2 regions of the Leucobacter luti genome follow, and region 2 is predicted to be linked to the other one. Evidence: riboswitches for the same ligand, from Rfam matches in the RefSeq annotation. Region 2 holds a riboswitch; the other holds the start of a gene.
The links. Region 2 has a riboswitch for thiamine pyrophosphate ahead of K1X41_RS03360 (ABC transporter substrate-binding protein). Riboswitches for the same ligand answer to the same signal wherever they lie in the genome.

Region 1 (3,402 bases), 320 kb from region 2:
GGTCATCGCTGTTGCCGTGCTCGTATACGCGGTGCCAGCCACCTGTGGCTTCCTGCTCCGAGCAGCCCGCGAAGAACACCCGTGGTGGCGTGCCATGGTGCGCCAGATCCAGCGCGGGGTCGAAGCCCTCGGGCTCTCCGGTGCCGCCGCGCTCCCCGCCCGAGCCGCGGAAACGCTCCGCCTCGGAGGCGCGGCGATTGCAGGGCTCCTGCTGCTCGCCGGGATCGCCGTCGCCGTCGCGCTGCTCACCGGCTACGGTCAGGTCATCGCGCTGACCCAGCACCTGCAGCTTGACCCGCTCGGCTCGCTGTTGCTCTTCCTCGCGCAGCTTGCATTGCTGCCGGTCGCAGTCTTGTGGGGCATGTCTTGGCTCACCGGGGCTGGATTCAGCGTGGGCGCAGGCACCGCCGTGACCCCGTTTGAAACACTGCTTGGCCCGGTACCAGCGCTGCCAATCTTCGGGGCGATCCCGCAGGGGTGGGGAGCTGCCGGCGCGATCGTGCCAGCGATCGTCGTGCTCACTGGCATCGCGCTCGTCATCCTGCTCGGCCGCAACTCGGAGTTGCGCCGCGTGTCGTGGCCGGTCGCGCTCGCAATTCCGGCCCTCGCCGCGGTGATCGCCGGTCTCGTCGTCACGGGCCTTGCCGCACTGAGCACCGGGGCGATCGGCCCGGACCGGCTCGCGCTCACTGGGCCTGAGCCCTGGCTTGTTGGCGGCCTGGTGATGGCAGAGCTCGGCGCCGGGCTGCTGCTCGGCACCGTGGCGCTGCGCATCGACGCCTCACGCGTGCGGGCTGTGCTCCCAGACGGGCTGCCAGAGTCCCTGCGGAGCTTTGGTGCTGCTGGTGGGGCTGGCGCTGCTGCTGCTGCTGCTGCGAGCGCGACAGAGACCGCGGCAGCAGCGCCGAGTTCCAGCAGTGCCGATGATCATGAGACGGTGCCACTGGCGGACGTGCTCATCCCGTTCGAGGAAGAATGGGGTCGGCCCGACGAGATCACAGCGTCGGAGATTGCCGCGGCCGAGCTTGCTGCGGCGGAGAGTGCTCCGGCGGAGCTCGCTGAGGTTCAGACGGGCACACACGATGTCGAGAGTGCAGAGTTCGGCACCTCCGCGCTCGACACCGCGGAGTTCACTGCGGAGGCGCTCGACCCCGACGCCACGCAGCCCTTCGAGTTCCCGGGCCCGGCCGAGCCGGCCCCCCGCTCCACCCAGCTCTTCGACCAACACGAGGCCGAACTGGTCGAGGGTGCGCTGGCCGAGGCCGAGTATGCCGAGACCGAGCAGCTTGACTCGGACACCCTTGATGATTCAGAGGAAGTCGATGAGGCGTCCGCAACGGAGGCGCTTCGCGCGTACTCCTGGGACGATTCCGTCGATCCGGATCCGGATCCGGAACCCAAAGCTGAACGCCCAGGTTGGCGCCTCCCGCGCCCGTGGCGCTAAGGTAAGAGACGCAATCCACGGGAGTCCCGGCGCGCGGGGCTGAGAGGGAGCACGCGAGCTCCGACCGTTCAACCTGATCTGGGTCATACCAGCGGAGGAAGGGACTCTTCGATGATGCATACTCACGCCCACCCGGCTGCCCGGCGCGCGACGCGAACCGCGCTCCCCGTGCTCGGCACGGCACTCGCACTTGCCCTCGCCGGCTGTGCACCGGCCGCTTCTCACGACAACGGTGCTGGGGAGGGTGACCCGAAGACGGTCACCCTTGCAGTGCATTCCTCGTTCCCGAACGAGGAATTCGCGAAGGCGGCCAGCGCAGCCACCGGCTACGAAGTGTCGGTCATCGCAGCCGGTGACGGCGGCGAACTCACGAATAAGCTCGTGCTCACGAAGGGGGCGCCGATCGCGGATGCGTTCTTCGGTGTCGACACGATCTTCGCCTCACGCCTCGTGGCAAACGAGGTGGTGGAGCCCTACCGCCCCGCAGGGCTCGCTGAGAGCTTTGAAGATCTCGCGATCCTGCCGGAGGAGAGCTCTGGCGCCGCGGATTCGTCCGTCCCCTTCGCGCTCACCCCGGTGGATCAGGGCGCAACTTGCATCAACATCGATCCCGCATGGTTCGCGGAGCAAGGGCTCACCGAGCCCCAAAGCTATGACGACCTCACGAAGCCGGAATACCGTGATTTGACGGTGCTGCTTGACCCGACCGCATCGTCAACAGGCGCATCGTTCCTCGTGGGCACCGTGGCGAAGTTCGGTGAGGACGGCTTCGCCGACTACTGGCAGGCGCTGATGGACAACGGTGCACGGATCGAGCAGGGCTGGAGCGACGCGTACAACGGCCAGTTCACTCAGGGCGGCGGCGAAGGCACAAAACCGATCGTCGTTTCCTACGGATCCTCGCCAGCGTTCACGGTGAGCGAAGACGGCGCAGCGACCACTTCGAAGGCGCTCCTCGACACCTGTTCGAATCAGGTCGAATACGCTGGCGTGCTCGCCGGCGCAGCAAATCCCGAGGGCGCGCAGGCTGTCGTAGATTACCTCGTGTCGAGCGAGTTCCAGGCTACGATCCCGGACACGATGTACATGTACCCAGTCACTAGCGATGTCGAATTGCCCGAAACCTGGGCACGCTTCGCCCCGGTGCCGAGTGAAACGCAGCTCAATGACCTCCCGAGCGCTGATATCGAGGCTGGCCGCGAGGGCTGGCTGAAGACGCTGAGCGAGCAGATCGGACTCTAGGGTGCGCGGGGGGCGGCGCGGAAGCGGGCCATGGGCCGTTGCGGCCTGGACCCTGGCGATCACGCTGCCCCTTGCGTTCCTCGCACTCTTCTTCCTCTGGCCGGTGGTGTCGCTGATTGCGACCGGCTTTGTGGCAGATGGCCGCCTCGATCTGAGCGGGATTCCTGAGGTATTCGGATCAGCACGCACCTGGCACGTCATCGGCCAGACGCTCGCGCAGGCCAGCCTCGCGACCGTGCTGTCGGTCGCACTCGGAGTCCCCGCCGCCTTCGTGCTCTACCGGCTTGATTTCCCCGGGCGCACGGTGCTGCAGGGGCTGATGACGATCCCGTTCGTACTCCCCACAGTGGTCGTCGGTGTCGCGTTCTCGGCCGTGCTCGGACCAGGAGGTCCGCTCGCTGCGCTCGGGCTCGAGCGGAGCCTCACCGCGGTGATCGTCGCGCTCGCCTTCTTCAACGTCACAGTGGTTGCACGCACCGTCGGGACATTCTGGGCGCGGCTTGACGAGAGTGCGAGCCATGCCGCGCAGGTGATGGGTGCGAGCCCGGTGCGAGCCTGGCTCACCGTGACGCTCCCGGCGCTCGGACCCGCCCTGGCTTCGGCCGCGGCTCTCGTGTTCCTCTTCTGCTCCACCTCGTTTGGGATCGTCTTGATCCTTGGCGGCCGCGAATTTGCGAATGTCGAGACTGAGATTTACCGCATGACCGTCCAGTTCC
Region 2 (3,402 bases):
GAATGGCCGGTCCCGGCCCCTCGCGCTGGAGTCCATGAGTTCACCCTCGTAGCGGATCTCCCCAGCATCCGGGCGCAGCGCTCCGATGAGCAGCGACAACAGCGTGGACTTCCCGCTCCCACTCGCCCCGACGAGCGATACGATCTCCCCAGCTCCGACGGTCAGTGACACTCCGTCCAGTACCGCGTGATCGCCAAACGATTTCCGCAGCCCAGTCAGTTCCAGCGCCTTCAACGTGCAACTCCCTGTTCGACCCGCACCCACGGCACCGCAACCCGCTCGAGCAGCGCGACGAAGCCGAACAGCGCGAGCGTGAGCACCGAGCTGACGGCAACCGCAGCGAGCACGAGGTCTGTGCGGAACACGTGTTTCGCTGATTGCATATACACGCCGAGACCGGCCACTGCACCGGCGTACTCGGCGAATATCGTGCCCACGACGGCATAGGTGATTGAGATCCGCAGCGCCGAGAAGAACGATGGGATGCCCGCAGGAAGGCGGAGCAGGCCGAACACCCGCCATCGCGAGGCCCCCATCGAGCGCAACAATTGCTCCGCGTCGGGGTCTGCGGCGGCGAATCCTCGCAGCAGCCCCACGACCATCGGGAAGAATGTCACGAAGGCGACAAGCAGGATCTTGGGGAGCAGTCCGAACCCAAACCACAACACCACGAGCGGCGCGAGCGCGACCAGCGGCAGCGTCTGGCTCACCACGAGCACCGGCAGAATCGCCCGTCGCAACACGAGCGAGAAGTCCAGGATGGTCGCCACGAGAAACGCGACGGCCACCGAGAGCGAGAACCCAGTGAGCGTCGCCGTGAGCGTGGGCACTGCGTGGCGAAGCAAAGCCTCACGTTCAGTGATCCCGGAGCCCAGCACCCGCATGGGTGAGGGCAGCAGCTCAGCTGGCACCAGGCCAGCCGTCGTCGCCCACTGCCACACCGTGAGCAACAGCGCCACCGCGATGACCGGCGGCGCCAGAAGCTGGGCGGTCCGCGTCAGCGATGCTGCGGCGGTGCGTGCTCGTGCCGCGCTCACCCCTCGCAGCCGCGCGGAAAGGTCCGCGGTCACTTTCGCAGGTCATCGACATAGTATTCGGACCAATCGGGTTCCTCCTCGACCGGCTTCCCCTCGGCATCCGTGAGAAAGCCACCCGCAAACAGGAATGCGCCAAATGCGTCCCAAGCTTCCGGGTCAACTGCGCCAATCTCTCGCTCAGCGGATGCGAGGTATCCCTCTTCCGCCATCAGTTTCGCGCTGCGTCGCACGAGGTTCTCTGCCGTTCCAAGCGTGTCCGGGTTCGCGGCGATCAGCACGTCTGCGGCCGTGTCAGGGTGCTCGACGGCAAAGGCGTAGCCTCGCGCAACTGCGCGCACAAATGCCGCGGCTTCCTCAGGGTGTTCCGCGAGATACGCATCGCTTGAGATGATGCCGGTCGACTGCTGCTCGGGCACCCCGAAGTCCTGGTACCGCCACGCGCGATAGGGGTGACCATCGATCTCCATCTGCAGGTTTTCCCAGGTCGCAACAGAGAGTGTGAAGTCGATTCGATGCTGCGACAGCGCCTCGTACGCACCGGTGTCGAGCACCACCTCTTCGAAGTCACCCGTTCCCCCATCACCCTGGATTGTAGAACTGGCGAGCGCTCCAAACAGCGGGGCCCCAAAGCCACCAAAGGTCCGGCCGTCGAGGTCTTTCGGTCTGGTGAGGTCGTCACGATCTCCCAGTACGACGAGCCGGCCTGTGTCTGTTTGGGTGATCCGGTACACCGACACCACGTCGAGTCCCGCGGTTCGCGCCATCTGCACACCGGATTGCCCCCCGATTCCAAAGTCGGCCTCGCCAGCCGAGACGAGCTGGCTCGCTGGTGTCGAACCGTACGGCAGGATCTCGACGTCAAGCCCAGCGTCGGCGAAGTATCCTTCTGCCTCCGCGACATAGAGCCCGATGTGATTCGTGTTGGGTGCCCAGTCGAGCGCAAAGGTGATGGGTTCGCGGACCGGCTCAGTGGTGGATCCGGACCCTGAGCCTGCCACACCCGGCGCGCTACAACCGGCCAGCGCGAGCGCCCCTGCAGCGAGCGCGGCGGCCGTGGCCAGGATGCGAGCCGTGCGAGGCGGCGTGTGAACAGAGATGTGGTGACGCATGAGCGTGCCCTTTCAATCGTTGAGGGGGCACGGGTAGTGAAGAGTGTCTCCCTGCGCTGGCATGATCCAGATCAGGTTCGACGGTCGAAAGTTGAGTACTTTCCTCTCAGCCCGGCCTACCGGACTCCCGTGTGCTCCACACCGTAGCAGACAGGAACGCGCCGCTGCCGCACGCGCCTCGCCGCGTTGCAGAGGTGCGAGACGGCCCCGGAATCTTCTAGGGTGGGGCCGTGACCCAGACACCAGCTGCCGCGGGAACCGCGGCCACCGACGTTGTTTCGCCTGCTCCGATGACACCGAGCCAGTACGGCGTCGGCGCCCGCTTCACCCTGTCCGTGTATGACTCGGATTACGTGCGGATCATCCTCGAAGCACTCTCCGCGGCTGACGCCAGTGAGCTCACGATCGAGACCACTGACATCTCGACCTTCGTCGGCGGGTCAGAACAACGCGTACTCGAGTTTCTGCGCGATGTGATCACCACTGCAGCCCGAAGCGGCGCTCACCTTTCGGCTGGGATCCTGCTCTCCCGAGGCTGCCCTGGAGAGCTTGCATGTGAGCTGCCCGCCGGCGTGGCAGCGCTGGGCGCTGCACCGATCGCGCTGGCCCCCGCCGGGGTGCGAGCGCGCGCCCACTGGTCGCTCTACCCACTCCTCGACGGCGGATCGACCGGTGACCACATGACGCCGATCTACGCGGCTATTGCAGACGCGAAGACGGCGGGCGTGTACTCCGGTTCCGACCATTTTGCGACGCGGCTCGACGGCGATCTCGCCGAGCTGCTCGAGGTCGCCGCAAACGGATGGATCGGGGTCGGAGGCGTGGTGCAGCATGTGACAACACACCTCACCGTGTCGCTCAACAGCCCCACGAAGATCTCTGACATCGGCTGAGGTGCCCAGCTCCGCCAGTCACACTTCGTTACCTTCGCCCACGAATCGCGCGAACGCTCCTAGCCTGGCTGACATGAGCATCGACTTCCCAGCCCTGCCAGCGTCCATCACTTCCGAGCGAATCACCGTCGCCGCAGACGTGCAGCTGCGCGTACTCCGAGCGGGCAGCGGTGCACCTCTGCTCCTGGTCCCGGGCTGGAACTTTTCTGGCGAGGTGTTCGTGCACCAGCTCGTTGAGCTCGCAGCCCACTACGAAGTAATCGCGCTCGACCCGAGAGGGCACGGTGAGTCGAGCAAGCCACTTACCGGGAACAACTTCCCGCAGCGCGGACGCGATCTCGCTGCCGTCATCGAGGCGCTCGA

Region 1: it holds a riboswitch for thiamine pyrophosphate, as region 2 does, so the genes downstream of both, K1X41_RS04855 (thiamine ABC transporter substrate-binding protein) here and K1X41_RS03360 (ABC transporter substrate-binding protein) in region 2, are expected to answer to the same signal.

The regions. Positions count from the first base shown of each region.
Region 1 covers NZ_CP080492.1:1,068,044-1,071,445, reverse strand. Annotated here, with positions in the region: gene K1X41_RS04860 (cell division protein PerM) at 1-1,444, shown strand, start outside; TPP riboswitch at 1,452-1,562, shown strand; gene K1X41_RS04855 (thiamine ABC transporter substrate-binding protein) at 1,556-2,686, shown strand; gene K1X41_RS04850 (ABC transporter permease) at 2,688-3,402, shown strand, end outside.
Region 2 covers NZ_CP080492.1:750,450-753,851, forward strand. Annotated here, with positions in the region: gene K1X41_RS03350 (ABC transporter ATP-binding protein) at 1-234, opposite strand, end outside; gene K1X41_RS03355 (ABC transporter permease) at 231-1,070, opposite strand; gene K1X41_RS03360 (ABC transporter substrate-binding protein) at 1,067-2,146, opposite strand; TPP riboswitch at 2,177-2,287, opposite strand; gene K1X41_RS03365 (Ykof family thiamine-binding protein) at 2,377-3,039, shown strand; gene K1X41_RS03370 (alpha/beta fold hydrolase) at 3,113-3,402, shown strand, end outside.